3 regions of the Paenibacillus sp. TAB_01 genome follow, and region 1 is predicted to be linked to each of the others. Evidence: predicted binding sites of a transcription regulator. Region 1 holds the regulator's gene; each other region holds the start of a gene.
What was found. The regulator Rex, encoded in region 1, represses fermentation and respiration genes when NADH is low (regulators of the CRP and FNR family bind a similar motif). The targets are predictions, from matches to a motif close to TTGTGAAATATTTCACAA.

Region 1 (9,790 bases):
TCGCCAACGAACCGGCCTACCTTATCCGCCTTGGCCAGTATCGTCTTCTGATAAGCCGTTTGTACGGCGGCCCGCTGAATCTGCCATTCCTTTTCATGCACCGCATTAAAGAAACGCACGCCGAAAAACAAAAGAAGAGCAGCTGCAGCTACTGCTGCAACCGCTATTTTAATTTTCATAAATGTCCATCCTCCACTTTCCCGGCTTATTGACTGGTGAGCCGTTCAAAGCAGCGCTGAGCTTCGTACAATATTTTTTCTTCATCTAATGTAAGGCATTCTCCGTTCTGCACGATGCGGCGGCCGTCTACCCAGACATCGGTTACATCCTTGGCCGAAGCGGAGTAGATGATATGGGACACATAGTTCGTTTTCGGGAAAAAGTGCGGCTGATCGATGTCGACGGCAATGAAATCGGCTTTCATCCCGGCTTGCAGCGCGCCTACGTTCTCCAGCCAGATGGATCTTGCGCCTTCCAGCGTTCCCATCCGAAGCGCAGCCTCCGCAGGCACTGCCACCGGATCGCCCGTTACCCCTTTATGAATCAGCGCCGCGAGACGCATTTCCTCGAACATGTCCAAATTGTTATTGCTTGCAGGTCCGTCCGTACCGAGCGACACTTTGATTCCTGCCTTCAGCAATTCCGGCACGCGGGCTACGCCGCTCGCAAGCTTAAGGTTGCTTCCGGGATTGTGGGATACGCGGACATCGTATTTTTTCAAAATTTCAATTTCTTCGTCCGTCAGATGTACCGCGTGGGCAACCAGTGTCGGTCTTGTAAACATGCCCAGCTTCTCCAAATGAGCGACAGGCCGAGCTCCATACTGCTCGAAGTTTTCCTGAACCTCTCTGGCCGTTTCCGACATATGCGTGTGCATAGGCAGCTGAAGATCGTGGGCAGCCTGTACGAAACGCTCGATAAACTCAGGAGGGCACGTATACGGCGCATGCGGCGACATCAGCGTTGTGATTCGTCCGTCCGCCTTGTGGTGCCAATCCTTCGCGAACTGCACCGCTTCCGCCAGCTTGGCGTCCTGCACGTCCGGAGGGCACAAACCGATCGCACCGCGTGTCAGCACGCCGCGCATCCCGCTCTGCTCGACCGCAAGCGCTACTTCATTCATATGGTCGTACATGTCGACCACCGCTGTCGTTCCGCCCTTAATCATTTCCAATATAGAAAGCTCCGTGCCGATTCGCACGTCATGCGAGGTAAATTTGCCTTCCATCGGCCACATTTTTTCCTGCAGCCACACCTGCAGCGCCAAATCATCGCCATAGCCGCGCAGCAGCGACATCGCCGCATGTCCGTGCGTGTTGACCAAGCCCGGCAGAAACAGCTTATTTTTTCCGTCGATACGCTCATCGTACTGGTTCAGCGGCAGCGGCGGCTGTCCGCCGATATATGTAATTTGATTATCCTCCCATACCATACATCCGTGTACAACAGGCAGTAACTCATCTAATGTAATAAAAATGCCGTCTGTAATAATCGTTTTCACTTGCATTCCTTCCTTTCTCAGTACCTGACATAAATTTTACTGTACAACTTCATCCTCTATAAATCAAGTAACCATAGATCGGCGAGCCGTACCTTCTTTACATAATAAACCTTTCATGAACATATTCTGAAAAGGATAAACTATCATTGCAATCCATCCGCCGGATGTGTTATTTTTAATTTTGTGTGTAATTTCACGCTAAAATTCTACAATAATCGATGCCATTGTGAATTTATCGTTAAGATACTTTAAGGGGGCTGTTTCATGCTTTTCGCTAAAAAAAACGACACCGACTTTCTTCTCCTGCTGATTAAAGCTTCGGAAAACACGCTGCATGCGGCACAGATGTTCCGCAATGCCGTGATGGGCGACCAACCGCCGGCGTCCTTTTATCCTCAGCTGAAGGATTTGGAGAATGCAGGGGATCAAATCACACATCAAATTTTTAAAGGCTTGAACAAAGTGTTCATCACCCCTTTAGACCGCGAGGATATCATGGAGCTTGCCTCCAAGGTTGACGATGTCATCGACGGTATCGAAGCCTCCATGGCCCGGTTCGATTATTTGAATATTACGATCAGCGATAAATATATGAAGGAATTTTCCGCGGTGATCGTAGCCAGCTGCCAGCACATTCTCGATGCCTTCAAGCTCCTTGCCAAAAAGAAATACATACAAATTACCGAACACACGGTACAAATCAACAGTCTCGAGAATGAAGCGGACCGTCTGATGCGCGAGGGAATTCGGGAAATTTTCACCAATCCGAAGGATCCTTATCATGATTTCAAAATTAAGGAGCTGTATGAAAGGCTGGAGCAAACCACCGACGCCTGTGAAGATGTAGCCAATATATTGGAAAGCGTCGTTTTGCGTTACTCGTAAGCTTTTTTCATACCCGTAGGAGGAAATTATGTTAACCCTATTGCTCATCATTGTTGGACTGGCTCTGCTATTTGATTTCATCAACGGCTTTCACGATACGGCAAACGCTATTGCAACCTCCATTTCCACCCGGGCGCTGACCCCGAAATTCGCTGTTTTTTATGCGGCCATTTTAAATTTCATCGGCGCGGTCTATTCCTCCGGAGTTGCCAAAACAATCGGGGGAAAGGTAGCCAATCCGGCTAACATCGATCATGGTGTAGAAATCGTTATTGCTACGCTGATCACGGCTATCATCTGGAATCTCATTACCTGGTACTACGGCATTCCTTCCTCATCGTCTCATACGCTGATCGGCTCCTTGGCGGGAGCGGTCATTGCCGGAGCCGGATTTAACCAAGTCAACTGGGCCGGATTTAAGGAAATCATTATTATTCTTGTTTTGTCTCCAATCGTTGCTTTTGCAACGGGCTTCGTGTTAATGTGGATCATTCGCCAGCTGATTATTATAAGCGGAAATCATTCCCGGTCCAGGTTGAACCGGTCGTTCCGATTTTTCCAAATTTTCTCCGCCGGCTTGCTTTCCTTATCTCACGGAGGCAACGATGCGCAGAAAGCGATGGGTATTATTGTCTTCGGCCTTGTAGCGCTAGGATATCAAACCGATCTGGACGTACCGCTCTGGGTTAAAGTTTCGGCGGCCATCGCTATGGGGCTTGGAACGTCCATCGGGGGCATGCGGATCATTAAGACGATGAGTAAAAAGCTGATGAAAATCGAGCCGATCAACGGCTTTGCATCCGACTTGAACTCGTCCATCGTCATCCAAGCCTCCACAGCAATGGGCATGCCGTTATCGACGACACACGTCATTTCCTCTTCCATCATCGGTACCGGATCGGTCATGCGGTTTCATGATGTGAAATGGGCAACGGTCACCAAGATGGTCATGACCTGGATTATAACGATTCCGATCAGTATGATACTCGCCTATCTGATTTACAAAATTATTTTTCAGTTCACCTCCTGACAGCACTAAAAATCCCCAACAGAGAAAAGCCTGCACTCCTTTCCCAAGGATGCAGGCTTCTTTTGATACCCTACCGTTCGTTGCGGGCATTAATCGAGATAATAGGCCAAGCTTTGCAGCTCCGTCGTAAAGTCCGCATGGTGGACCCTCATTTCGTTCGGAACCTTGATAATAATCGGGGCAAAGTTAAGAATCGCTTCAACCCCTGCGCTGACAAATTCATTCGCAACATTCTGCGCTTCGTTCGCCGGTACCGTAATAATGCCGATTCTTACGTGCAGTGCGGCGATCGTTTCCTTCAACTCCCTCATCGGCTTCACCTTCAAGTTATTGATGGATTCGCCGATCTTGGATTCATGAGCATCGAATACCGCAACAATTTTCATATTGTCCTTTAAGTAGGCATTATAATTGCAGAGGGCGCGCCCCAGGTTCCCCGCTCCGACCAAAGCCACCGGAATCAGCTTGTCCAGCTTTAAGATCTGACGTATTTTCTCAATCAAGTAGTCGACGTCGTAGCCGATCCCTTTTTTCCCGAATTCCCCGAAATACGCGAGATCCTTCCGGATTTGCGCCGGATTCAGATCGAGCTTCTGCCCGAGATCTTGTGAGGATACCGTATGGACGCTTTTTTTGCTCAATTCGTTCAAAAATCTAAGATATACCGGAAGCCTTCGAACAACCGCTTCTGATATTTTCATTGTTTTCATTCTCCGTTTTCCCCCATCCACTGCTTAATTCGCGGAACCAGCTGATTGGTCGGCATATGCTCGATCTTCGGTCCGGGCAGTGAGTACAAAAAGTATTTCCCGTAAGTCGTATCGATGACCCTCGTGTCATAAATAATGACAATGCCTTTGTCCTTCGCTGTGCGAACAAGCCTGCCGAAGCCCTGCTTGAACCGGATGACCGCTTGCGGAACCGAAAGCTTCATAAACGGGTTCTGATTCAGTTTCTTCAGCTTCTCCGTCTTCGCCTCGACTAACGGATGATTCGGCGGCTGGAAGGGCAGACGAACGATGGCAAGACAGGTTAAGGCGTCACCCGGAATATCGACTCCTTCCCAGAAGCTGCTGGTACCCAAAAGAATGCTGGAGGCGCTGTTCTGAAACAGCCTTGTCAGCTTGCTCCGGTTGCTGCTGTCCACGCCTTGACCGAGAACCTGCATCCCGAAGGGAGCCAGCCGGTCTTTAAGCGAGGCATGAACCAGCTTCAGCATCCGGTTCGAGGTAAACAGCACAAGCATGCGCCCTTTGGTTTCCAGCGCAACCTCCGCCAGCGATTGGGTCAGATGCTCCAGAAACTGCTTCTCACCGGCATTTCCCCGAATGCTCGGGAAATCTCTGGGGATGGCCACCAGCGCCTGCTGCCTGTAGTTAAAAGGGGACGGCAGCTGTACGGTCTTCAGCTTCGGCTCTTCTTCCTTGCTGTCCGTCTCCAAGCCGAGCTGCTCGCAAGTATAATCGAACGACTTCCCTACCGACAAAGTCGCGGAAGTCATAATGATACTGTCCTTCACGTCAAAGAAATGCTGCTGCAACATCGGACTCACGTCGATGGGAACGCAGACCAGCTGGAGCGACTTGCTTTTATTGAATTGTCCCGCTTCGAGCCAGTAAACGTAATTGTCGTCAGGCATGGTCATGAAGTAGTGCAAATTATCGCGGTGACGATAAAGCTCCTTCACGGTGCCCGTTACGTCCGTTAGAATGCCTTGAAGGTCCAGCTCGTCCTGCATCTCCTTCATTTCCGATAACAGCTTGTCCAGCTTCCTCAGCACCTCGCTGGTCAACAGGAAGATGTTATCCTCCAGCACGAGCAGCTTATCCCAGCCCTGAGGCTGGTCTTCCTTCTTAATGCGGTAAACCAGCTGACCGCCTTCCATCTGGGTCGGGTCCGCACGGGAAGCCAGCAGCTGATACAGCAGCTCCGCCAGCTCATCCCACTGCTCCTTGATCTCGACCAGCTTCGGAGTCAGCCCGTCAATCGTCTGACTCCAGCCTTTGACACGCTCGGATTCGTCGCGCTGAAGTCTCGCTCTAAGCGACATCAGCTGTCCGCTGCGGCTGTCCTTGAACAGCCACCACAGCATGCCGACAAAGGCGCCGTAAAACAATTCAATGCCAAGATGCTTGCTGGCGACTTCTTCGAAATGATGCGCTTCATCTATGACCAAATGCTTATAGTTCGGCAGCAGCCGGTTCTCCGCTTTGGTATCGGTAAACAGCATAGAGTGGTTAGTTATTACGACATCCGCCGTGTTGGCATCATGCCGCGCGCGATGGTAGAAGCATTTTTTAAACCAGGGACATGCTCTGTTCAAACAGGAATCCGTATCGCTCGCAACCGTATGCCAAAAGGAGGCGCCTTTATTGCCAAAGTGAAGCTCTTCTTCATCTCCATGCTTCGTTTCGCTTAACCAGACCACCATTTGACCCGCAGTCATCCGGTCTTCCTTGCCCTGCTCGAAATCCTGCAGGTTCATTTTCTGCTCGAATTTACGCAAGCATAAATAATGGCTACGGCCTTTTAATACCGAGGCTTTAAACGGAACTGGAAACAAGTCCTGCAGCAGAGGAATATCCCGCTCCCGGATTTGCTCCTGCAGGTTGATGGTATGCGTACTGACAAGCACCTTCTTCTCCTGCTTTACACCGTAATATAAAGAAGGAATCAAGTAACCGAGCGATTTCCCCGTGCCGGTGCCTGCCTCGATCATTAGATGCTGGTCATGCTCGAAGGCCGACTCCACCTCACTCAGCATGCGTACCTGGGCTTCCCGGTTCGTCGTACGAGGCGAAACGCTGTCTCAGTTCCGCTTTCAGCTGCTCATAAAACTCGCCGAAATCCGAAGGCAGAGCTTGAACCTCCTTGTCTTCCCGGAGAGTCTCCTCCTCGCCCCAGTCGTCAACATTCAGCTCGAACTGCCGGAAGTACCGTCCATCCTCCGAATCGATAGCAGCATACGCTTCTTTATACAGCCGCATCTCCTGAATAAACCAACCGAAATCGGACAGCGCTTCGTCGAAAATAATGTTCAAGCGCTGCAGCGTCAGCAGGGACAGTCCCTGAAAACGCTCTATACAGCGAAGCCAAATGAGAGCGGTCGCCTCGGCATCGCTATCGGCCTGATGCGGCCGCTCATGCGGCAAATCGAACGTCTGGGAAACCATGCTCAGCTGCAGGCTCGATAAAGAAGGAAACAGCACGCGCAGCGCATCCATCGTATCCAGCACTTTTCCGTCAAAAGGAAAGTAACCGTGCTCGTCCAACGCCCGCTGAAGAAAGCCCAGATCAAAGGCAATATTATGGCCTACCAGCACGCTGTCCTGAAGCAGCGGCACCATTTCGGCAATAACCGTATCCAGCTCCGGCGCATCCTTGACCATCTCATCGTCAATACCGGTTAACGTTGTTATAGAAGAAGGTATACCGATCCCTGGATTAACCAAGGAAGTATACCTGTCCGTAATTTGATCGTCCATTATAATGACAAGGCCAACCTGAATAATGCGGTCCGCAGATTGGCTCCCGGTCGTTTCAAAATCCAAAACCGCGAATTTCATTACTTTTATGTCAATCCCTTCATTCCCACTCTCTTCTTAGCATACCAATACTCCAGGGAAAAGGGAATAGTAAACTTCATCCTATGCAGCTCATTTTCGGACAGGATCTTCCAGAAACTGAAGCTCTCCTTTCTTGGAGCAGGCACAAACACCTGTTTCCATTAATGGCTGCACGCTGGTCGGGTCGGTGCGATAGGCCAGATTAAAATATTCCAGCGCTTTATCCATATTCTGATTGTAAGCTTGAATACAGCCCATAGCGTTAAAGGAAATAGCCTTCATCTGACTGTTGTCGGTAATTTGAGAAAGAAAATGAAAATGACTGTAGCTTTCCGTATTTTCTCCCTTGCGCAGATAGCTCATGGCTAAATACACACGGGCCAGCGTAAAATCGGGCTGTTCGCGAACCATGGACGAGAATTCGCGAATGGCTTCGTCAAACATCAGCAGCTTGTAATAGCCTTGACCTCGGGCAAAGCGTTCCGTATGCTTCCCCATCAATTCCGGATTTTGCAGATGATCTTGATATGAAGGATGATTTGACTGGTAAAAAGCCGCAAGCTTCTCCTCAAACAACAGCCACTCTTCAATAAACGTGTCGCTCATAGCTTTGAGGGCCTGCAGCTTCTCCTGAAGCTCTTTTTTGTTCGCACCCTTAGCCGTTCGGTACTGAGCACTCACTTCATCGAGCATTTCGTTCATGGAAGCAAATAAATGTTTGAACATGTATGCACCTCGCTTTAACCTGAGCATACACTCATTTTTCGCCCCTGCCCGTGTTTTCATTCATTACAGCACGGTGGAATGAATTTCTTCCTTCAGTACGCTGACCACTTTATTATTTTCACCCATTATGGCAATTTGAGGATGATGCTTACGAGCTTCCTCATCCGTTAGCATAACATAAGATAAAATGATGACCGTATCCCCTACGTGCACTAATCTCGCGGCGGCGCCGTTCAAACAGATGACACCGGAGCCGCGGGGCCCTGGGATGATATAAGTTTCGAATCTGGCGCCATTGTTGTTATTGACGATTTGAACCTTTTCATTGGGAAGCATATCGATTAAGTCCAGCAGGTCCTCATCGATTGTAATGCTGCCTACGTAGTTAAGATTGGCTTCAGTAACGGTGGCACGGTGAATTTTCGATTTCAGCATCGTTCTAAACATAGGTTAGACCCCCTTGTGTAAGTTATAAGCGAATAATAGTGTTGTCAATGAGCCGGGTCTTGCCGAACTTCACCGCCAAAGCGATTAGAATGGACATGCCTTCCCGAATTTCCGTAACAGGCTGCAGCGCAGGATAGGCTACAATTTCAATATAGTCGACATCCGCCATCGGCGACTGCCGGATCTGTTCCAGAATGGCTTTGTGCAGCTCGCCGGCGTCCATCTGTCCACGAGCCTCCGCAACGAGACGCTCAGCCATTTTCAGCGAAGCAGAAAGGACCAAGGCTTGCTGCCGCTGCTCGGGCTCCAGATAGACGTTGCGGGAGCTCATAGCCAGACCATCCTGTTCCCTGACGATGGGACACGGCACAATCTGTACCGGCATATTGAGGTCCGCTGCCATTTGTTCGATCACGGCCACCTGCTGGGCATCCTTCTGACCGAAAAAGGCAGCATCCGGCTGCACCATGTTAAACAGCTTCATGACTACGGTAGCCACGCCGTCGAAATGTCCGGGACGGGAAGCTCCGCATAATCGCTCCGTAACGCCGGACACCGAAACCACCGTCTTCGTCGGGGACGGATACATTTCGTCCACCCCAGGCAAAAAGACGATATCGGCTTGTTCTTTCTCCGCTAGCGCCAAGTCTCTTTGCTCATCCCGCGGATACCGGGACAAATCCTCGTTCGGTCCGAATTGAAGCGGATTGACAAAAATGCTCAGCACGACCACGTCGCACTGTTCTCTGGCGGCCCGAAGCAGACTCGCATGCCCTTCATGCAAATATCCCATCGTCGGAACGAACCCGACGCGCAGCGCGCTGTTCCCGGCTCTTGCCTTACGGATCGCCGCTCTTAATTCATCAATCCGTCGAATCACCTGCATTTGATGTATGGTTGGCATCCTCATCTATCCCCTATCGTTTACTTTTTGCTGCCGTATAAGAAGTCAGCCATTTCTTCTTCCATCCGGAAAGAGTGCTCAGGCGCAGGGAAAGCTCTTCCCTTCACTTCATCCACATACTGCTTTATGCCGCTGCGGACTTGCGTGCCGATATCGGCATAGGCTTTGACAAACCGTTTAGGGGCGATCTGAGAGCCATAACCCAGCGCATCATGGAATACAAGCACCTGTCCGTCACAATGCGCCCCCGCTCCGATGCCTATCGTCGGGATGGACAGCTCTTCGGAAATATGGGCGGCCAGCTGTTCCGTCACCAATTCTAGGACGACCGCAAAGGCTCCCGCCTGCTCCAAAGCTTTGGCTGCATCCACCAATTTGCGCGCCTGCTCCGAGTTTTTGCCTTGAATCTTGAAGCCCCCGATCTGGTGAATCGATTGCGGAGTAAGCCCAATGTGGCCCATAACCGGAATCCCTGCCTGCGTACAGGCTTCTACCGCAGCGCTAATTTCCCGTCCGCCTTCCATTTTTACCGCTTTGGCCAAGCCTTCCTGCATGATCCGCGCCGCGTTGCGCAAAGTTAAATCCAGGCTTCCGTGATACGTCATGAACGGCAGATCCGTAACAACAAAAGTCGACGGCGCCCCGCGTACAACCGAGCGGGAGTGGTAAACCATGTCGTCCATCGTGACAGGAATCGTCGAGTCGTAACCGAGGACGACGTTGCCCAGAGA
Region 2 (9,790 bases), 2.3 Mb from region 1:
GCTACGATAAGCTCCGACAGGCCTTAACTGAAAACAATGTGGACTCGGTCAGTTTAAGATATGACGGACAAACATACTTGGTTCGCGGTAAATATAAAACACCGCCGACGCCGGATAAGAAAAACTTCGAAACCCGTGCGCCGTATGACCAAGAGACTGTGAACCTTGTCGAAAAGAGCGTACCTAACATCGTCATTGAGAAAATGGAAGGGGACAATGTCTGGATTAGCTTCCTTACCTCCATTATTCCGTTTGTGATCATTTTCATCCTGTTCTTCTTCCTGTTAAATCAGGCGCAGGGTGGTGGCGGTAAAGTGATGAACTTTGGTAAAAGCCGTGCCAGACTCTACAATGAAGAGAAGAAGCGGGTCACCTTTGAAGATGTAGCGGGGGCAGATGAGGAGAAACAGGAGCTTGTCGAAGTGGTCGAGTTCTTAAAGGATCCTCGTAAATTTGCTGCCGTGGGTGCCAGAATCCCGAAAGGGGTCTTGCTCAATGGTCGTCCGGGAACGGGTAAAACGCTGTTAGCCCGAGCTGTCGCCGGTGAAGCTGGCGTGCCGTTCTTTAGCATAAGCGGTTCCGATTTCGTGGAAATGTTCGTTGGTGTCGGTGCATCCCGTGTCCGCGACTTGTTTGAGAATGCGAAGAAGAATGCTCCTTGTATTATTTTTATAGACGAGATTGATGCCGTAGGTCGTCAGCGCGGTGCCGGTTTGGGCGGCGGCCATGACGAACGCGAGCAGACGCTCAATCAGCTGTTGGTTGAGATGGATGGCTTCGGCGCCAACGAAGGCATTATTATTGTTGCCGCAACGAACCGTCCGGACATTCTGACCCTGCCCTGCTGCGTCCCGGACGTTTTGACCGTCAAATTACCGTTGACCGTCCGGATGTAAAAGGCCGCGAGGCGGTATTGAAAGTACATGCCCGCAACAAGCCTTTGAACAAGGATGTCAAGCTGGATGCTTTGGCGAGATTCACTACCGGTTTCACAGGCGCCGATCTGGAAAACCTGCTGAACGAGGCAGCGCTGATCGCAGCGCGCCGCAACCGGAAAGATATTTCTATGGAAGAACTGGACGAAGCCTTTGACCGTGTTATCGTCGGGACGCAAAAGAAAGGCCGCGTCATCAGCGAGCGTGAGAAGCGCATGGTTGCTTTCCATGAAGCGGGTCATACGATTATCGGTTATTATTTGGAAAATGCCGACATGGTGCATAAGGTTACGATCATTCCGCGCGGACGTGCAGGCGGCTATGTTATGATGCTGCCGAAGGAAGGCGAAGACCGGATGATGAATACCAAGAACGAGCTGTTGGATAAAGTGACCGGCTTGCTTGGCGGCCGCGTATCCGAAGAGCTGTTTATCGGCGAGATCGGTACCGGCGCTTACAGTGACTTCCAGCGGGCGACTAGCATTGTCCGCAAAATGATTATGGAATACGGGATGAGCGATAAGCTCGGACCGATGCAGTTCGGTAACGTGCAAGGGCAAGTATTCCTGGGCAGAGATTTGGGGCATGAGCAGAACTACAGTGATGCGATCGCTTATGAGATCGACCAGGAAATGCAGACGATTATCCGCAGCTGCTACGCTAGAGCGAAGGAAACGCTTGAGAAATATGCGGATCAGGTTCGCTTGATTGCCGAATCGCTGCTTGAGAAAGAAACGCTGGAAAAAGAACAAATTACTCAGTTGATTGAGAACGGAAAGCTGGACGAAGCCGGCAGCTCCGAAGTGAAGGTCAACATCGTTGGACAGCAGCAAACCGCTGAAGCCAACCGGTTGGATTTCGACAAGCCTGCTCAAGAGTCTGAAAAAGATAAAGGCGATAAAGAATAAATCAATGAAACAGAAGACTGTACCTGCGGGTACGGTCTTTTTTTGTTTTTAGCTTAAGGGATTACTGGGCTCCAAGTCCAGTGGGAAAATGACCCTTAGACGAGAAACAAGACTTAAGAGAGAAGGAGCGGAAGCCCTTACAAGCCTAGCAGGGGAATCCGCCATTTTTGTAGTTATTTGAGGATTGACACCCGGATGGATGTTGTGTAAATTAGGTGTAAATCTTTAAACATTATGTGAACATTTTCACTAGCGAGGCTTGTTCATTGAAGGGGCAGCGGTAATGAAAGGGAGGACGGTGCAATCGTGGAGGCATTAGCCTTGGAGCGCAAAGAGGAACAGAAGCGCGAATTGAAGGAACGTATCTTGCAGTTAAAGAAGGAACGTAACGCCATTATTCTTGCTCATTATTACCAAAGAGATGAAATTCAAGAAGTAGCGGATTTTCGCGGAGACTCGTTTTTGCTGGCTCAAAAAGCAGCATCTACCGATGCGGAGGTTATCGTGTTTTGCGGGGTTCATTTTATGGGGGAGAGCGCTAAGATTTTGGCGCCGAACAAGACTGTACTCATTCCTGACGAGCGGGCCGGCTGTCCCATGGCTGACATGGTTAACGTGGATGGACTTCGCGCTTTGAAGAAGCAGCATCCCAATGCCAAGGTTGTAGCCTACATTAACACCTCGGCTGATGTGAAATCGGAAACGGATATATGCTGTACCTCGGCAAACGCAATTAAGGTCATTGAATCGGTCGATTCCGATGAAATTATTTGGGTGCCTGACAAAAACCTGGGTGACTATGTTGCCAAAAATACAAACAAAAAGATGATCATTTGGGAAGGCTACTGCAACACTCACGATATGCTAACCGTCAAAGATGTAGAGGAAATGAAGGCGCAGTATCCTAATGCGCAATTCGTCGTACATCCCGAATGCCGCCCTGAAGTCGTGAAGCTCGGCGATTTTGTAGGAAGCACCACCGCCATCATTAAGTATTGTAAAGAATCCGATTGCCAAGAATTTATCGTCGGCACAGAAGACGGAACCGGCTATCAGCTGCGTCTGGACAGCCCGAACAAAACATTCCACTTCGCGACCAAATATTTGGTTTGCCCGAACATGAAGGTTAACAATCTAAAAAAAGTCGTTCGTTGTCTTGAAACGATGCAGCCGCAGATTTACGTTCCGCCGCACGTTGCGGATCAAGCTAGAGCATCCCTGGAGCGCATGCTACAAGTGAAGTAGCATGCGCTACTCTCTTGTCAGAGAAAGGTGAGCAGACTCATGATACCCCGTTATTTAGTTGATATTGATCTTCATCATCTGCCTCAAGTACATACGGACGTTATTGTGATCGGTGCGGGCATCGCCGGTCTTTTCACCGCAATCAAAGCAAGTGAACGGTATAAAGTGTTGATGATAACCAAAAAGTCGCTGCTCGACAGCAACACGCGCTATGCCCAAGGAGGCATTGCGGCGGTTATTTCGGATGAGGACTCGCCGGAGTATCATCGTGAGGATACGCTTATAGCCGGTGCGGGACTGTGCTCTCCGTCGTCGGTCGATGTGCTTGTGCACGAAGTGACCCGACGGGGTGAAGGATCTGATCCGCATGGGGACGCAATTTGATCTGGAAGACGGCGAATTCGCATTGACGAAGGAAGGCGCCCACAGCCAGCGGCGTATTCTACATGCGAACGGAGACGCAACAGGCGCGGAGATCGTTCGTGCCTTATCCGAGAAAACGAAGCAGGATCCGAACATTGAATTATGGGATGACCACTTTGTGATCGACTTAATTACCGAGAACGGGGAATGCTTCGGGGCGCTGGTGCAGAATCCTGAGGGGCAAAAAATATTCGTTAAAGCTAACGCTACGATTTTATGTACGGGCGGCGCAGGCCAGCTGTTCCGCTATACGACCAATCCGGAAATTGCTACGGCCGACGGTATCGCTATCGCTTATCGCGCCGGCGCTTTAATTCAAGACATGGAATTTATTCAATTTCACCCGACGGCATTATGCTATCCGGGAGCGCCGAGATTTCTTATCTCGGAAGCGGTTCGCGGCGAGGGAGCGATTCTGCGCAACATCAATGGCGAACGATTTATGGAGAGGTATCACCATCAGTTGGAGCTCGCGCCAAGAGATATCGTAGCTCGGGCGATCGTCGACGAGATGGAGAAGACGAAGTCGACCTTCGTCTATATTGATTTTACGCATGAATCGGAGGAAGCCGTGAAGCAGCGCTTCCCGACGATTTATGAATTTTGTCTGAACTACGGCTTGGATTTATCGTCGGATTGGATCCCTGTAGCGCCGGCGGCTCATTATATGATGGGCGGTGTGAAGACCGACTTGTACGGGGAGACGGCGGTCCAAAGGCTGTTTGCCTGCGGCGAAGTGTCTTCTACAGGGGTACACGGTGCGAACCGGCTGGCGAGTAATTCGCTGTCCGAGGCGATTGTGTTCGGACGGCGCATCCTTGAGCGTATTCACCAGCTGGAGCCGGTGAAACGGACGCCTGAGATTCCTCTGACGAGCGCAAGGACGGAGCATGTGAAGCAGCCGATGGTTGAGAAGAAATTAAAGCTGCAAAAGGTGATGCTGCGTTACGCAGGCTTGAAGCGGTCCGCGAAAGGATTGGAAAGAGGCCGGGAGGAGCTGAAGCGTCAGCTGTCCATTTTTGAATCCTGCCTGTCCAAACGTGAGGAATACGAGTTTGCCAATCTGCTGACCTGCGCTTTATTGACAACGGAGGCTGCGCTGATTAGGGAAGAGAGCCGCGGGGGACACTATCGGGAAGATTTCCCCGAGAAGAACGACCTCGCCTGGAGAAAGCATACCGTATTCAGTCGTGAGTACGGCATTACGGAGGGACGTATTGACGATGTATGAGCTGCCTTTAGAAACGGTAAATAAATGGCTCCGCCTATGGCTGGAGGAAGACATCGGAATGGGCGATGTCACGACAATGACGACAATCCCTGCCGACCAGCAGTCCAAAGGGGTAATCCATGTTAAGGATCAAGGGATTATTGCGGGACTGCCTGTAGCTCAGGCCGTATTTGCACTTATAGATCCTGCCCTTCGGTTTGAGGCGAAAGCGCAAGACGGACAAGCCGTAAGCTACGGCACCGTGTTAGCGGAAGTCAGCGGGAGTACGCGCAGCATTTTGCTGGGAGAGCGTTTGGCGCTGAACCTAATGCAGCGGATGTCCGGCGTGGCTACACGCACCAGACAGTATGTCGACGCGATCGAAGAGCTGCCGGTACGCCTGGTCGATACCCGCAAGACAACGCCGGGACACAGGCTGCTGGAGAAGTATGCCGTTCGGGTCGGCGGCGGCCACAATCACCGCTTCGGGCTTTACGATGCGGTAATGATCAAGGACAATCATATCAAGGGCTCGGGCGGGATCGTTCAAGCTATTGAGTCGGCGCGTGCCCAAATCCCGCATACGATGAAGATTGAAGTCGAAGTGGAGTCTATGGAACAGCTGGAGCAGGCGTTGGCGGCCAAGCCCGATATTATCATGCTCGACAATATGACACCGCAGCAAATGCGTGAAGCGGTTGTACGCATGAAATCTCAAGCTCCGCATATTCTGGTAGAAGCATCGGGCTCGGTCACTTTAGAGACGATCCGCTCCATTGCGGAAACCGGTGTCGACGTCATCTCGGTCGGACGCTTAACCTATTCGGTTCAAGCGTTGGACATCAGCTTAGACCTCAATGACCGGAAAGGAGCCGGCGCATGATACTGGTCGTTGATGTGGGTAACACCAATATCGTACTAGGTATTTATGAAGGCAAGAGGCTGCTGCACCATTGGCGCCTGAGCACCAACCGCTCCAGTACGGCCGATGAGTACGGCATGACTATGTATAATTTGTTTCAGCATGCAGGGATTGCATTGAATCAGGTGGAGGGCGTTATTATTTCTTCCGTCGTGCCCCCTCTGATGTTTGTTTTAGAGCAGCTCTGCTCAAAATATTTAAAGAAAACTCCTTTAATTGTCGGTCCGGGTTTAAAAACAGGGCTGAACATTCGTTACGAAAATCCCCGTGAGGTAGGCGCGAACCGCATTGTGAATGCGGTGGCTGCTATTGAACAGTACGGTTCTCCCTGTATCGTCGTCGATTTCGGGACGGCTACGACATTCGATTATATTGATGAATCAGGTCAATATATCGGAGGTGCTATCGCGCCGGGGATCGGCATATCCACGGAGGCGCTCTACCAACGTGCCGCCAAGCTGCCTCGCATTGAGCTGATTAAGCCCAAAAGCGTTGTAGGACGCAATCCGGTCACTTCGATGCAGGCGGGCATCATTTTCGGCTTTGCTGGGCAAGTTGACGGGATTGTATCACGCATCCGCGAGGAGTACTCCCCCAATGCCAAGGTGGTCGCAACGGGCGGACTGGCCGAGCTGATTTCCAGTGAATCGCGAACGATTGAGGCCGTCAATCCGCTGCTTACTTTGCAGGGGCTGCAAATTATTTATGAACGTAATCAATAAGGACGGCTTGGTCCGTAGACTGCATCAAAGAAAGGGTATCTCTCATGCGTGATTATTTAATTAGAGCTACAGCGATGGAAGGAAAGGTCAGAGCTTTTGCCGTTTGCTCTACAGGAATAGTAGAGGAGCTTAGCCGCCGTCATCAAACAACTCCAACGTCAGCAGCCGCACTGGGACGTACGGTTTCGGCGGGATTGATGATGGGCGCGATGCTGAAGGGCGAAGAGAAGCTGACCATTATGATCAAGGGCGGCGGACCGATCGGGCAAATCGTCGTCGACGCGAACGCGAAGGGCGAAGTGCGCGGATACGTCAGCAACCCGGAAGTGGATCTTCCGCTGAATGAAGAAGGCAAGCTGGATGTCGCCGGTGCCGTAGGCACGGACGGCTTTTTGAATATTACTAAAGATTTGGGTCTTAAGGAGCCGTACCGAGGCAGCGTTCCGATTATTTCCGGCGAGCTGGCCGAAGACTTTACCTTTTATTTCGCGAAGTCTGAACAGACGCCGTCAGCCGTAGCGTTGGGCGTGCTGGTCGATGTGGACCACAGCATCAAAGCTGCCGGAGGGTTCGTCATTCAGCTGCTGCCGGGCTTGAAGGATGATGAGATTACATTGATCGAGCTTTTGCTCTCGCGGGTTGAGCCTGTAACGAAGCTGTTGGAGAAAGGGCTCAACATGGAACAGATTTTGAGCCATGTGCTTCCGGACGTTGAGGTGCTGGATGAGATGGAGGTTCATTTCCGCTGCAAATGCTCGAGAGAGCGGGTGGAACAAACGCTGATTTCTTTGGGACGCTCCGAGCTGGAGCAGATTCTGGAGGATGACGGTCGTGCCGAGCTTGTCTGCCACTTTTGCAACGAGCGGTATTTATTTGAAGAAGAGGACTTGAGAACCATCATAAGCGACCTGTAAACAGACGATATAGATGGAGAAGCTCCAAATCATACTAAGGTGAGTGACCATACGAGGGGATTAGGCATGCGAAACATGAAGATATTGTGGGGAGTCATTACGGTACTGCTGATTGCCGTGGTCATCCTTTCCTCCGTATTGTTTGCCGATTTCTTTAACCAGCCCAATGTTGAATCGAACCCGCAGACGGACAATAACCCTTCTATTCAGGTAGTCGCAACAATCGGAGACAAAACGATCACCAGCAAGGATCTCGAGCAGCAGTTAATGCAGAAGCACGGTCGCGAAACCTTATCGCAAATGGTGGATCATGAAGTCATTCGCATGGAAGGCAAAGCGCGAGGCACGAATGTGGAAGAAAGTGAAATTCAAAAAGAACTGAAACGGATGCAGCAGGGATATGACAGTGAAGCCCAGTTTTACGATTCAATGAAAGAACAGCTTGGTATGACGGAGGAAGCGTTAAAAGCGGACGTTAAGGATAAATTAATGCTTGAAAAAATAGCTACGGCTGCCGTCAACGTCTCCGACGAACAGATCGATGCCTATATTCAGGCTCATGCTGAGGAATTCAAACCAAAGGTGCAGCTGCGCTTGCAGCAAATCGTGGTTAGCAGTAAAACGCAGGCAACGAAAGTTACTGCGGATCTTGGCAAGGGAATGGATTTTGCCCAGGTAGCCAAGGAGCGTTCCCTTGATGATGCGACTCGCGACAGCGGGGGCGACCTTGGCTGGATTGAAGAAGGGGACCCATTCCTCGATCCTTCTTTGATGAAGGCTGCAGGCCAGCTGAAAGCAGGCGATATAACCAAGCCGATCGAAGTAAGCGGCCATCTTTATATCTTGAAGCTGAAGGATCGGAAGGCAGAGCCTGCCTTGAATAAAGAAGCAATCCGGGACACGGTTCGCAAGGAATTGGCATTGAGTGAAGCTCCGCCCTTAAAAGAGGTTATGAAGACACTTCGTGAGAAGTGGAAGGTTGCAATAACATTATAAGGAAAATCGATATTGACAACCTTCCTGCTGATTGATAAGATATTGTTATAATACCTACCAATTTACTCGGATATCATCCATAACTTTATCTTTTAGGAGGACGTCAGGATGGCTAAATTAGTTCAAAGCGTAACAGAATTAATCGGAGGTACACCGCTTGTTAAATTAAATCGTGTAGTGCCGGAAGGCAGTGCCGAGGTTTACGTGAAGCTTGAATACCAGAATCCGGGCGCAAGCGTGAAAGACCGTATTGCGATCAGCATGATTGAGGTAGCTGAAGCGGAAGGTAAACTGAAGCCTGGCGATACGATCGTCGAGCCGACAAGCGGAAACACCGGGATTGGTCTGGCAATGGTAGCGGCTGCTAAAGGCTATAAAGCGATTCTCGTTATGCCTGAGACGATGAGCTTGGAGCGCCGTAACTTGCTTCGCGCTTATGGAGCTCAACTAGTTCTGACGCCGGGTGCGGAAGGCATGAAGGGCGCAATCAAGCGTGCCGAAGAGCTGCAAGCCGAGAATCCGTCCTACTTCATCCCGCAGCAGTTTAAAAACCAGGCTAACGTAAAGGTACACCGTGAAACGACGGGTCCTGAAATCGTTGAAGCAATCAATTCGCACGACGGCCAATTGGACGCTTTCATCGCAGGCATCGGAACGGGCGGCACCATTACAGGCGCCGGCGGCGTATTGAAAGAAAACTTCCCGAATATTAAGATTTACGCTGTTGAACCTAGCGCATCTCCTGTCCTGTCCGGCGGTAAACCGGGCCCGCATAAAATTCAAGGGATCGGCGCAGGCTTCGTACCTGACATCCTGAACACGAACATCTACGATGAAGTCATTCAAGTGGAGAATGATGATGCATTCGAAACATCCCGCCGTGTGGCGAAAGAAGAAGGTATCCTGGGAGGTATCTCCTCTGGTGCGGCAATTTTTGCAGCTTTGAAAGTCGCTAAAGAATTGGGGCCTGGCAAGCGGGTCGTTGCAATCGTTCCAAGTAACGGCGAGAGATACCTGAGCACACCATTGTACCAATTCGAAGAATAGTATCGGTATACTGCAAACAGCCCTTCAATTCCTTGAGGGGCTTTTTTTCATAAGCAATATCAAGTATACTAAGTCCAAACTTATTTCGGTCAGATGAATCTAGGAGGGGCGTCAGCGTGACTTTGATCACCTTTGAGCAGTGGCAGCAGTGGGCAGAACGCTACACGATGCTTCCGTACGTACGCAGGTACGCTTTGGAGGAGGAGCAGGACCGTCCTCTTTCCTGGGAGGGGGCATGGAAGCAGGCGCAGCCGGGCTCGTTCGTGCTGGAGAGCGGTAAGGGCGGAAGGTACAGCCTGCTTGGTCTTGAGCCGGTGTCGACGATCCGCGGCAAGGACAACCAGGGCACGATACGACACCTGCAAGGAGCAGCCATTCCCGTGAAGGGGAAGCCGCTTGAACTCGTCCGGCAGTGGATGGAGCCGTATCGGTCTCCTTCGGTAGAAGGGCTGCCGAAGCTGCTGGGAG
Region 3 (9,790 bases), 3.5 Mb from region 1:
CAAGCGTGTCGATGAGCTGAAGCGCCATCTGATCGTTGGCGCACAGGAAGCCGTCAGGCAGCGCCTCGCCGCCTGCGATAAGCGTGTTTAGCCGCTTAGCCAGCTGATGCTTCCATCCGGGCGAGCCGTAGGGCAGCGTCCATTTTTTCAGCTGCAGCGGCGCTTCCCGGCGGGCGGCCTTCCATTCGTCGAAGGCAAGCCGGCAGCCCCACCAGCGTTCCTTGAAGCTGACGGCGAAGCTGTCTCTGCCCGCAAAAACGATCGAGGCGCAGCCCTGGGCGAGCAGGTGATTGCAGGCCATGCGGGCCGCCTCGAGGTTGGCGTTCAGGATGGCGTCGGCCTCGATTAACGGCTCCTCGTGATCGATCAGCACCATCGGCAGGCCCAGCTGGCGCAGCGCCAGCAGCTTGGAGGCGGACGTCTTGCCGACGACGATCAGCCCGGCCAGCCCCGGTGTTGAGGCGGCCTCCGCTGCGGACAGCGGGGATGCGCCTTCCGGGGCGTGCTCCAGGAATGCGGGCGTCCAGCCGCTCTGCAGGCAGGCGGCGAGCAGACCGTCCAGCACGCGGCCCCAGAAGTCCGGCTCTTCCATGTAGCCGGGCTCCATGTAAAGGAGCAGCCTTGGCATGGCTGCTGCGGCTGTACCAGCTGCCCTGGCGGCTCCAGCGGCGGACGTCAAGCCTGCGGCGACAGAGCACAGCCCGCTGTTGTAAGACTCAGCGGTGGCGCGAGACGATTCGCCTGCCGGGGGCAGCTGCGCTGCGGCGGATGCCGGCAGCCCGCCCGAAGGGGACGCAGCGGAAGCGGCGGTGTGCAGCATCGTTGCTGCGATACCGGCTGAAGGCGAGGGTGGCTTCACAGCAGTGCCGGCAGGCAACGGCACCTCTTGGCCCTGCGGGACGGACGGCAGCTTGTAGCCCAGCGTCCGCGCCAGCTCAATGATCTGCAGGCGGACCGAATGGCTGACGCCCGGTTTGCCGGACAGCGCCTGGGATACGGTATATTTGGAAACGCCCAACCGGTCGGCGATCTGCTGCATCGAGATTTTTTTGACCATGCTCGGCTCCTTTCGATAGCGGATCAAGTGGCAAATTTTTCGTTGACATTCGTCTGCCGCAAGCGTACAGTCTTCGCGAATAAGCTAGGGATAGTACCTAACAAACCTAACAATATGCTGAGATTGTAGCAGTCATTGCGAACATTGACAAGGAGGCTTCCATCGCCATGAACCCAACGGTTGTATTCTATGATCCCTCGTTTCCTTATGCCGGCGAACGTCCGGATGCCGAGGCGCTTGCCCAGCTGCGCGAACGTTATATCGTCGCAGACGCCCTAAGCCTGGCAGAAGCGCTGCAGAGCGCGGACGCTTATGTGCATTTGCACGGGCCTTACTTTCCGAAGGCCGCCTGGCTGGCAATTCTGGCCCATGCCCGGGAGGGCAAAGGGCTGCTGTCGGTCGGCGGGGCGCCCTTTCGCATCCCGGTCGCCGAGAACCAAGGCCGCTGGGTGGCCGAGCCGGAACAGACCGGCTACCATCAGCAGCTGCAGATTCATGAAGCGCTGCCGGTCGACCCGGCGCCGATTGCAAGCCTGGCAGCCAGCCGGGAGGTGCCGCAGTTCGAAGGCCGCGAACGGCTGTTCACGATTGAACCCACGTATGGTGTGGTGCTGCATGTGACCAAAGCGGACGATCAGCCCGGGCAGCTGGGCTCGAGCGGGCCGATGGATGCCCGTCTGTATCCGCTGCTCAAGGGCATCAGCGGCTGCGGCTTGGAACGGGAAGTCGCTGCTCCTGCGGTACTGCTTGAAAATACGAAGGGCGAGTTTGCCGGCGGCCGCTGGATTTTCATAAACCAGGTTATCCGTGAGCGGTTCTGGCAGCAGGGTGGCGCGGAAGCGATAGGAGAGTGGGCGGAGTTTACGTCCGCGGGCGTTACCGAGTTTTGGCTGAAGCCGAACTATGCGTCCTATGAACCGGGAGACCGCGCCGTACTGACCCTTCAAGGTCAGCGTCTCGGGGCGAAACGCGGGGAGACGCTGGATTGGACCTATACGGTACGGTTATATAAAGCGGTTCAGACCGAGGTGCAGCAGGCCGTCCCGGGCGATTTTCAACTGCCTGGACCGCTATGAGCAGCTTTGGAAAGAGGAGGGTGGGATAGCGGCAGGCCGGGAGCTGCAGTTTACCAAAATTCGCATTCCTCTCGAGCTGGAGGCTGGCTTTTACTACGTGGAGTGCGAGGTCACGGCAGCGTCGGGCGAACGCCGAACGCTTCAGCAGGGCTTCTGGGGCCTGGATGCCGAGCTGTTGAAAAAGGGTGAAATGCTTTCTTGCGACCGCGATTATTTCCGCAAAAACGGCAAGCCGTTTCCCGTTGTCGGCATGACCTACATGACGAGCGACGTGGCGCGCAAATTTCTGAACTTGCCGAATGCCGCGGTATGGGACCGGGATATGGCCCAGATGAAGCGGGCGGGCATTAATATGATCCGTACCGGCATCTGGACGGCATGGCGGCACCTCATGTTTGTGGACGGCCATGCGGTGGAAGAGACGATGCGGGCCATCGACGCTTTCCTGCTGACGGCGAAGCGGTATGATCTGGAGGTCACGTTCAATTTCTTCGCGTTTACTCCGGAGGCGTGGGAGGGCGTCAATCCTTATCTCGATCCGCGCAGCGTAGAAGCTCAGAAGCGGTTTATAGCCTCGATCGTCTCCCGTCATGCCAAAACGGCGCATGTGCACTGGGATCTCATCAACGAGCCTTCGATGTTCGATCCGAAACGGATTTTCTCGGTTCCGCGTTCGGCGCAGGACCGTTTTGAGAAGGAGGCCTTTGCGGAATGGCTGAAGGAGCGCCACGGTTGCATAAGCAAACTTCAGGAGCGCTGGAACATGACGCCGGAGGAGCTGCCTTCATTCGAAGCGGCAAAGCTGCCGGAGCCGCAGGATGTCAACTTCAACACGAGTATCAATGTGCCGAAAAAAGCGGACCGCTGCTGGATTACACGCTGTTTACGATGGATATGCACAACCGCTGGGCCGCTCAGCTTATTGAGACGATCCGCTCGATTCAGCCGAAGCAGCTGGTCACCGTAGGACAGGACGAGGGCCTGGGCGGGCAGCGCCCGTCGCCTTTTTTCTACGCGGAGGCGGTAGATTATACGACGGTGCATTCCTGGTGGAGGATGGACGATCTTGTCTGGGACGGCGTATTTACGAAGGATGCGTTCAAGCCGAATCTGATTCAGGAGACCGGCATTATGTATGTGGAAACGCCGGACGGCCGGGCCAAGCGGAGCGAAGCCGAGCTGCGCAATATTTTGGAGCGCAAATATGCTTACGCCTTCTCGACGGGAGGGGCCGGCGCCGGTCCAGTGGATCTGGAACATTAATTTCTACATGAACAACGTCAATGAATCGAATATCGGGGCGCTGCGGGCCGACGGGACGGAGAAGCCGGAAGCGGCCGTTTCGTATGATTTCGGCGCTTTTATGGCCGAAATCGGCTACTTGTTCGAGGGGCGAGAGCTGGAGGACGTCGCTGTCGTTTTCCCTTACTCCAACGACTTCTCCACGCGCAAGCTTGCCTATGAAGGGACGACCCGAGCCGTCCGCACGCTGTCTTACGAGCTGAACGTGCATGCAAGGGGGCTCGGCGAGTACCACCTCGATTCGCTTGCAGCTTATCCGCCCAAGCTGATCCTCGTGCCGAGCCCGCATAACTTCAGCAGCGCAGCGCTGGAGCGCCTGACGGCTCACGTGAAACAGCATGGCGGCACGCTGCTGTTCACGGGCCCGGTCGGCCTGGACGCTTACTGGCGTCCGGCGGAGCGGCTGACCGCCGAGCTGGGCGCAGGCGCGGTCGTGAATTTGCTGCGCGAGGAAGCGCTGGAGCTGGACGGCTGCATGCTGCCGGTATCGTTCGGCGGCGCCCGCATTGCCGACAGCGCGAAGCAGCGGGTGCAGGGCCGGGATGCGGCGCAGGAGCCTGGCCTGGTGGAGGCGGAGCTGGGAGCGGGACGCCTCCTCTGGTCCCCGCTGCCGCTGGAGCTGAACCAGCGCACGGAGACGCTGCGGGCCGTTTACGCTCACGCGCTGAAGCGTGCGGGCGTGCAGCCGGAGCTGGAATGGCTTGCGGGCGGCGAGCTGCCGGGCATCTATGGCCGCAAGCTGACGTTCGGTCAAGGCGAGCTGTTCCTGTTCGTCTCGGAATACGGCCTGCCGGCGGAAATTTCTGTCCGCAATCCGGCGACGGGGAAGGTCTACACCTTCACCGTCGAGAGCGAGCGGACGGTCATGTTCGCGGCCGATAAGGCCGGTAAGCTCCTTGCGGTCTATCGTCCGGGGGAGATTTCCGTTTCGGTCACGGAATAAATTCATCCATCGGCGGCCCGCTCCGCCGGTGTCCCGAAGCCATGCGGATAATATTGGGCTTTACAAGCAGCTTGTCAGCGAGGTAAAATATAGTACAACTAAATATTTCATTATGACGCTGAGTTTTCTTTTCTGAGAAAAACGGGGGAACCAAGTACCATGGGGTGAATCGACGCGCAGCCTGCTGCACGTTGTAGGGCGATTTCTCACTGCCCGAATCCGACAGCTAACCTCGTAAGCGAAGTGGGAAGGATAGATTTGCTTAGTAAACTAAGCACAAGGTCTAGCCTTGTGCTTTTTGTGTTCCCTCGAAGCAAAAAAATCTTTCCGTCTCGACTGTCGTTCAAATTGAGAGGAGGATTTCTAATGGTATGCAAAGAAAAACTGCTGCATTTGTTGGATGGGTTAACAGAAGGAGACCAGAAGACAGCTTACGAATTTATTCAATTTTTGGCACACCGCAATGGTCACAAGGCGGAGGACAAGGAAGTCGTTAATTTATATGGCAAAAATTATTTCGTCGTCCCGGATTGATCGGCCGCTCCGTGCGTCCGAGTTCGTGCTTCATACAGAAGGTCCAATTTCCCTCAAGGAGATTGGGCCTTTTTTAACCTACTTTATAAATTTTGGGGGTCCCCGCAAAGTACCTGAGTCCGCTTCGAAGCAAAGGCCTCACTTTGTGGGGTTGTTTTTGTGGGGTTATTTTCTACCTTCCCTTGTGAAATAGATCACAGCGATCTGTGTTCGCCTTCTCTTATAATGAACCCATAAAAGCTTGCCGAATCGATTGGAGGAGTTGCTATGAGTATCGGTTTGCACAACACGGATAAGGATCGTTCGCTGCCGTCCCGCTCTCACGGACCAAACGGCAGGAATGCCAAAGAAACAGGAGCAGAAGAAGGAGCCCGCGCTGAGGGGCACTTTCGCCAGCGTCATGCTGCTCGGCGCCTTTATTGTGGTTACCTGGGCTGCGGTGTTCGTGTTATTTCTGGTTCGACAATAAGAGATGGGGAAAGAAGGGGCAGTAGATGCATATTCATCGACTGGAGAAAATTTGGCTGGGCTTCGGATTGGCCATGCTGTTCGTATTTTTGGGGATTCTGGGGGTTTCGGCATTCGCCATGGGCGTGCAGCCGCCCAGCGAGCATCATCATATGATCGATCCGACGAAGGTTTCCGAAACCGCGCCTTTCGATCAGCCGGGAATCAAGCAGGTGGCGGATAAGGAATACGAAGCGGTTATGGTCGCTTTTGCTTTCGGCTATACGCCGGAGAAGCTGGAGGTGCCGGCAGGCTCCACCGTCCATTTTACCGTGACGAGCCAGGACGTTATTCACGGCTTTGAAATTCCGGGAACGAACGTCAATATGATGATCATTCCGGGCGAAGTGAGCCAGGTTTCGCATCAGTTTACGAAGCCGGGCGAATATTTGATTTTGTGCAACGAGTACTGCGGCGGTGCGCACGAATATATGATGACGAAAATTATCGTGAAATAATTTTCCGAAGAAAAGGAAGTAGTGACTATGGATACGACTCAACCGAAAGCCTTTGATCGTAAAGACGGGGCGCTCGTGATGGCCCATATCTTGTTTGCTTTTTTTGCCCTGCTGCTGGGCGGGATTGCGGGCTTGCTGCAAAGCGTAGTCCGCGGCGGGAATGTTACCCTGCCCGGAGGGATCGGCTATTACCAGCTGCTCACCGCGCACGGGGTGCTGATGGCGTTAGTATTCACCACGTATTTTATTATCGGATTTCTGTATTCAGGAGCTTCCTTGACGCTCGGCGGCCATCTGCTGCCGCGGGTAAAACGGCTGGGCTGGGCGGGGTATGGCCTTATGACGGTTGGCGGGCTGCTGGCGCTCGCGATGATTCTGCTGAACAAGGCGAGCGTGCTGTATACCTTTTATGCGCCGCTGAAGGCTTCGCCTTATTTTTACATCGGTATGGCCCTCGTCGTGATCGGAAGCTGGCTGAGCGGCTTCGGTCTCTTCTACCAGTACCGCTATTGGAAAAAAACGAATCAAGGTAAGCTGTCGCCTTTATTCGGCTTCATGGCCGTGTGCACGATGCTGTTATGGCAGATTGCGACGATCGGCGTGGCGATTGAGGTCGTCGTGCAGCTTATTCCGTGGTCGTTCGGCTGGACGGAGCGGATTAACATTATGCTGAGCCGTACGCTGTTCTGGTACTTCGGACATCCGCTCGTTTATTTCTGGCTGCTGCCTGCCTACATGTGCTGGTATGTCATTATTCCGAAATTGATCGGCGGCAAAATTTACAGCGACGCGCTGGCCCGCTTGTCCTTTATTCTGCTGCTGCTGTTCTCGGTGCCTGTCGGCTTCCACCATCAGCTGATGGAGCCGGGAATCAGCCCATTATGGAAATATATTCAGGTCGCTTTAACCTTCATGGTTGTTGTGCCTTCGCTGATGACGGCGTTCTCGCTGTTTGCGACGTTTGAAACGAACGGCCGCGCCAAAGGCGCAACGGGCCTGTTCGGCTGGCTGAAGGTGCTGCCTTGGAAGGATGTGCGTTTCTTTGCGCCTTTCGTCGGGATGCTGGCTTTTATTCCGGCGGGAGCGGGAGGAATTATCAATGCGAGTAACCAGATGAACGAGGTCGTTCATAACACGCTGTGGGTAACGGGCCACTTTCATTTGACGGTCGCCACGAGCGTGGCGCTGACTTTCTTCGGCATTACCTATTGGCTGATTCCGGTCATTACCGGACGGGTGCTGACCCCGCGGGTCAATAAGCTTGGTCTGCTGCAGACGATTATCTGGTGCATAGGCATGTTCTTTATGTCCGGTTCGATGCATGTGGTCGGACTGCTCGGATCGCCGAGACGGACGGCTTATACCACGTATGGAGACCATCCGGACGCTATTCTGTGGATGCCGTACCATGTCGCTATGGCGATAGGCGGAACGATCCTGTTCATCGGCCTGCTGCTGATGATCTATAACGTTATCGCGCTTATGCGCTGCCCGAAAGGCGTGACGGAATATCCGATCGGCGAAGCCATGGAAGCGGAGGAATCGACGCCGCGCTATCTTGAACGGTGGGGTGTGTGGATCGGATTGACCGTCGTGCTCATCCTGTTCGCTTATACGATTCCGGTGATGGATATGTTCGGACCGATGCAGACCGGCTCGCCGGGCTATAAAACATGGTAAGCTTACAGTCATTTATATAAACAGAGATCATAACGGGATGGCCGTTAACCCGCCAAGGGTTGGCGGCTTTGCCGTACATGAGAGGGGGGGCCGCTGTCGTGCGGCAAACCTGAAGGAGACGATGAAAGATGGGCATGCTGCAGGAAGGAATCATAATAGTACAACTGGAGCACATCCGGGTGCGCACGCACAGCGATTTTGCCGCGATGGCCCTCCCTCTGGGACAAGGAAGCGGTCTGCTTCATTGGAGCTGTGCCGCAGGCAACACGAACCGGCGTTACGAGCAGATGAAGGTGAAGCGGGGAAGGGGGCTAGCCGGGCTTGCCCTTCAGATCGGACGGCTGCTGACGTGGGACGCTGCATCAGGGGATGCCGCGAAGCTGCACGGCATGTATAGGGATTGCCCGGTGCTGATGGCCGAGGGGCTTCAGGCGGCGGCGGCTGTGCCGCTGCATTCCTCTTTGCTCCCCGATGCAGGCTTGCTGCTGGTCGGCAGAAGACAGCCGAACGCTTATTCGGCAGCCGAGCTGCTCGACGTTCAGACTTGCGCAGAGGCTTTAGGCGATTTATTATAAGAGCAAGTTCAGAGGAACGGTAACGACCGGAAGGGGAGTGAAGCGCTGGTGATCAAACTGGCGGTTGTGGACGATCATGCCGTGGTTCGGTTCGGGGCTCATGATGCTGTTGAATACAAAAGACGATATGAACGTTATCGGGGAGGCCTCCGAGGGGGATGAAGCGATCGAAATGGCGCTCGAGAAACGCCCGGACGTCATCCTGATGGATTTGAACATGCCTCACGGGAAAGACGGGCTGACCGCTACAAAGGAGATTAAGGAGAAGCTCCCCGAAGCGGCCATTCTTATTCTGACGATGCACGACGACGAAGAATATTTGTTTCAGGCGATTCATGCGGGGGCCTCGGGCTACATATTGAAAAGCGCGCCGCATGAAGAGCTGATGACGGCGATCCGGACCGTTGCGTCCGGCGACGCCTATCTGTATCCGTCAGCCACGAAGCGGCTGATGGGCGAATATTCGGACCAGCTGCGCAGCGGCAGCGTGAAGGAGCGGCCCGACCTGCTCTCGGACCGGGAGAAGGAAATCGTTTCGCTGGTCGCGATGGGCTACAGCAATAAGGAGATTGCCGAGCAGTTAATTATCAGTGTAAAGACGGTGGAGACCCATAAGTCGCATGTGATGGAGAAGCTGGGGTTCAAATCGCGTCCGGAGCTGGTCAAATATGCGATGAAGAAGGGGCTGCTGCAATTTGAATAATCCGGAGCGGGAATGCTTTGAGGCGATCGGCGAACAGGCCGACGCTTTAATATCCAAGCTGGAGTCGCACATTTCGGATGAAAAGGTGCGGGCGGATTTAAGGCATTCGCTGCAGCAGCTGGCGGATCTTAAATTCGCGCTGGACGAATCCTCGATTGTAGCCGTTACGGACCGGCACGGGGCTATCCGGTATGTGAACGATAAATTTTGCGAAATATCCAAGTATGAGCGGGAAGAGCTGCTTGGCAGGGATCATAAGATCATTAACTCGGGCTATCATGACAAAGCCTTTATGAGAGGGCTGTGGCAGACGATCACTGCGGGGAACATATGGCGGGGGGATATCCGCAACCGCGCGAAGGACGGCAGCAGCTATTGGGTCAATACCACGATTGTGCCGTTCGTCGATGAGCACGGAAAGCCGTACCAGTATTTGGCGATCCGCAATGAGGTGACCGAGCTGAAGCGGGTCGAAGAAGAGCTTCAGCTGATGATGAAGCAGGTCATGAACATCCAGGAGGAGGAGCGCAAAAGATTCTCGCGCGAGCTGCACGACGGCATCGGACAGAGCCTGTTCTCTCTGCTTATACAGATCGACCGGCTCATTCTGGATAACGTTCATCCTGATTTGCAGGCGGTCCGCGATCACATCTCCCATATTATGGAGGACGTTCGGGGACTGGCCTGGGAGCTCAGGCCCTCGGTGCTTGACGATCTGGGCGTCGTGCCTGCAATTCGGACCTATATCGAGAATTACTCCGCCCATTATGGTATCCGCGTCCGGCTCGATACGAATTTGCGCAGGCGGTTAGGCGCGCAGGAGGAGACGACGGTGTACCGGACGATCCAGGAAGCGCTGACGAATATCAGCAAATACGCCGACGTCGACGAAGCCACCGTCAGCGTTCAGGATCTGCCCGACCGCGTCGAGGTGCGCATTGCGACCAGGGCCGCG

Region 2: the regulator Rex is predicted to act here: its motif matches at 2,078-2,095, upstream of nadA (quinolinate synthase NadA).
Region 3: the regulator Rex is predicted to act here: its motif matches at 5,095-5,112, upstream of ACHHV8_RS02950 (cytochrome c oxidase subunit 2A).

Annotation. Positions count from the first base shown of each region.
Region 1 covers NZ_JBIFNP010000001.1:4,091,602-4,101,391, forward strand. The annotation lists gene ACHHV8_RS19760 (cell wall elongation regulator TseB-like domain-containing protein) at 1-179, opposite strand, end outside; gene ACHHV8_RS19765 (amidohydrolase) at 206-1,507, opposite strand; gene ACHHV8_RS19770 (DUF47 domain-containing protein) at 1,766-2,386, shown strand; gene ACHHV8_RS19775 (inorganic phosphate transporter) at 2,415-3,416, shown strand; gene ACHHV8_RS19780 (redox-sensing transcriptional repressor Rex) at 3,506-4,126, opposite strand; partial or broken gene dinG (ATP-dependent DNA helicase DinG) at 4,123-6,982, opposite strand; gene ACHHV8_RS19790 (hypothetical protein) at 7,073-7,708, opposite strand; gene panD (aspartate 1-decarboxylase) at 7,772-8,155, opposite strand; gene panC (pantoate--beta-alanine ligase) at 8,178-9,041, opposite strand; gene panB (3-methyl-2-oxobutanoate hydroxymethyltransferase) at 9,080-9,790, opposite strand, start outside.
Region 2 covers NZ_JBIFNP010000001.1:6,359,021-6,368,810, reverse strand. The annotation lists partial or broken gene ftsH (ATP-dependent zinc metalloprotease FtsH) at 1-1,843, shown strand, start outside; gene nadA (quinolinate synthase NadA) at 2,150-3,088, shown strand; partial or broken gene nadB (L-aspartate oxidase) at 3,128-4,742, shown strand; gene nadC (carboxylating nicotinate-nucleotide diphosphorylase) at 4,735-5,604, shown strand; gene ACHHV8_RS31080 (type III pantothenate kinase) at 5,601-6,365, shown strand; gene hslO (Hsp33 family molecular chaperone HslO) at 6,410-7,279, shown strand; gene ACHHV8_RS31070 (peptidylprolyl isomerase) at 7,346-8,275, shown strand; gene cysK (cysteine synthase A) at 8,384-9,322, shown strand; gene ACHHV8_RS31060 (anthranilate synthase component I family protein) at 9,439-9,790, shown strand, end outside.
Region 3 covers NZ_JBIFNP010000001.1:589,566-599,355, forward strand. The annotation lists gene ACHHV8_RS02920 (LacI family DNA-binding transcriptional regulator) at 1-1,057, opposite strand, end outside; gene ACHHV8_RS02925 (hypothetical protein) at 1,225-2,133, shown strand; gene ACHHV8_RS02930 (glycoside hydrolase 5 family protein) at 2,231-3,100, shown strand; gene ACHHV8_RS02935 (hypothetical protein) at 3,028-3,396, shown strand; gene ACHHV8_RS02940 (type 1 glutamine amidotransferase family protein) at 3,338-4,378, shown strand; cyclic di-AMP (ydaO/yuaA leader) riboswitch at 4,485-4,634, shown strand; gene ACHHV8_RS02945 (hypothetical protein) at 4,745-4,912, shown strand; gene ACHHV8_RS02950 (cytochrome c oxidase subunit 2A) at 5,253-5,381, shown strand; gene ACHHV8_RS02955 (cytochrome c oxidase subunit II) at 5,407-5,877, shown strand; gene ACHHV8_RS02960 (b(o/a)3-type cytochrome-c oxidase subunit 1) at 5,905-7,557, shown strand; gene ACHHV8_RS02965 (hypothetical protein) at 7,686-8,132, shown strand; partial or broken gene ACHHV8_RS02970 (response regulator transcription factor) at 8,181-8,835, shown strand; partial or broken gene ACHHV8_RS02975 (PAS domain-containing sensor histidine kinase) at 8,828-9,790, shown strand, end outside.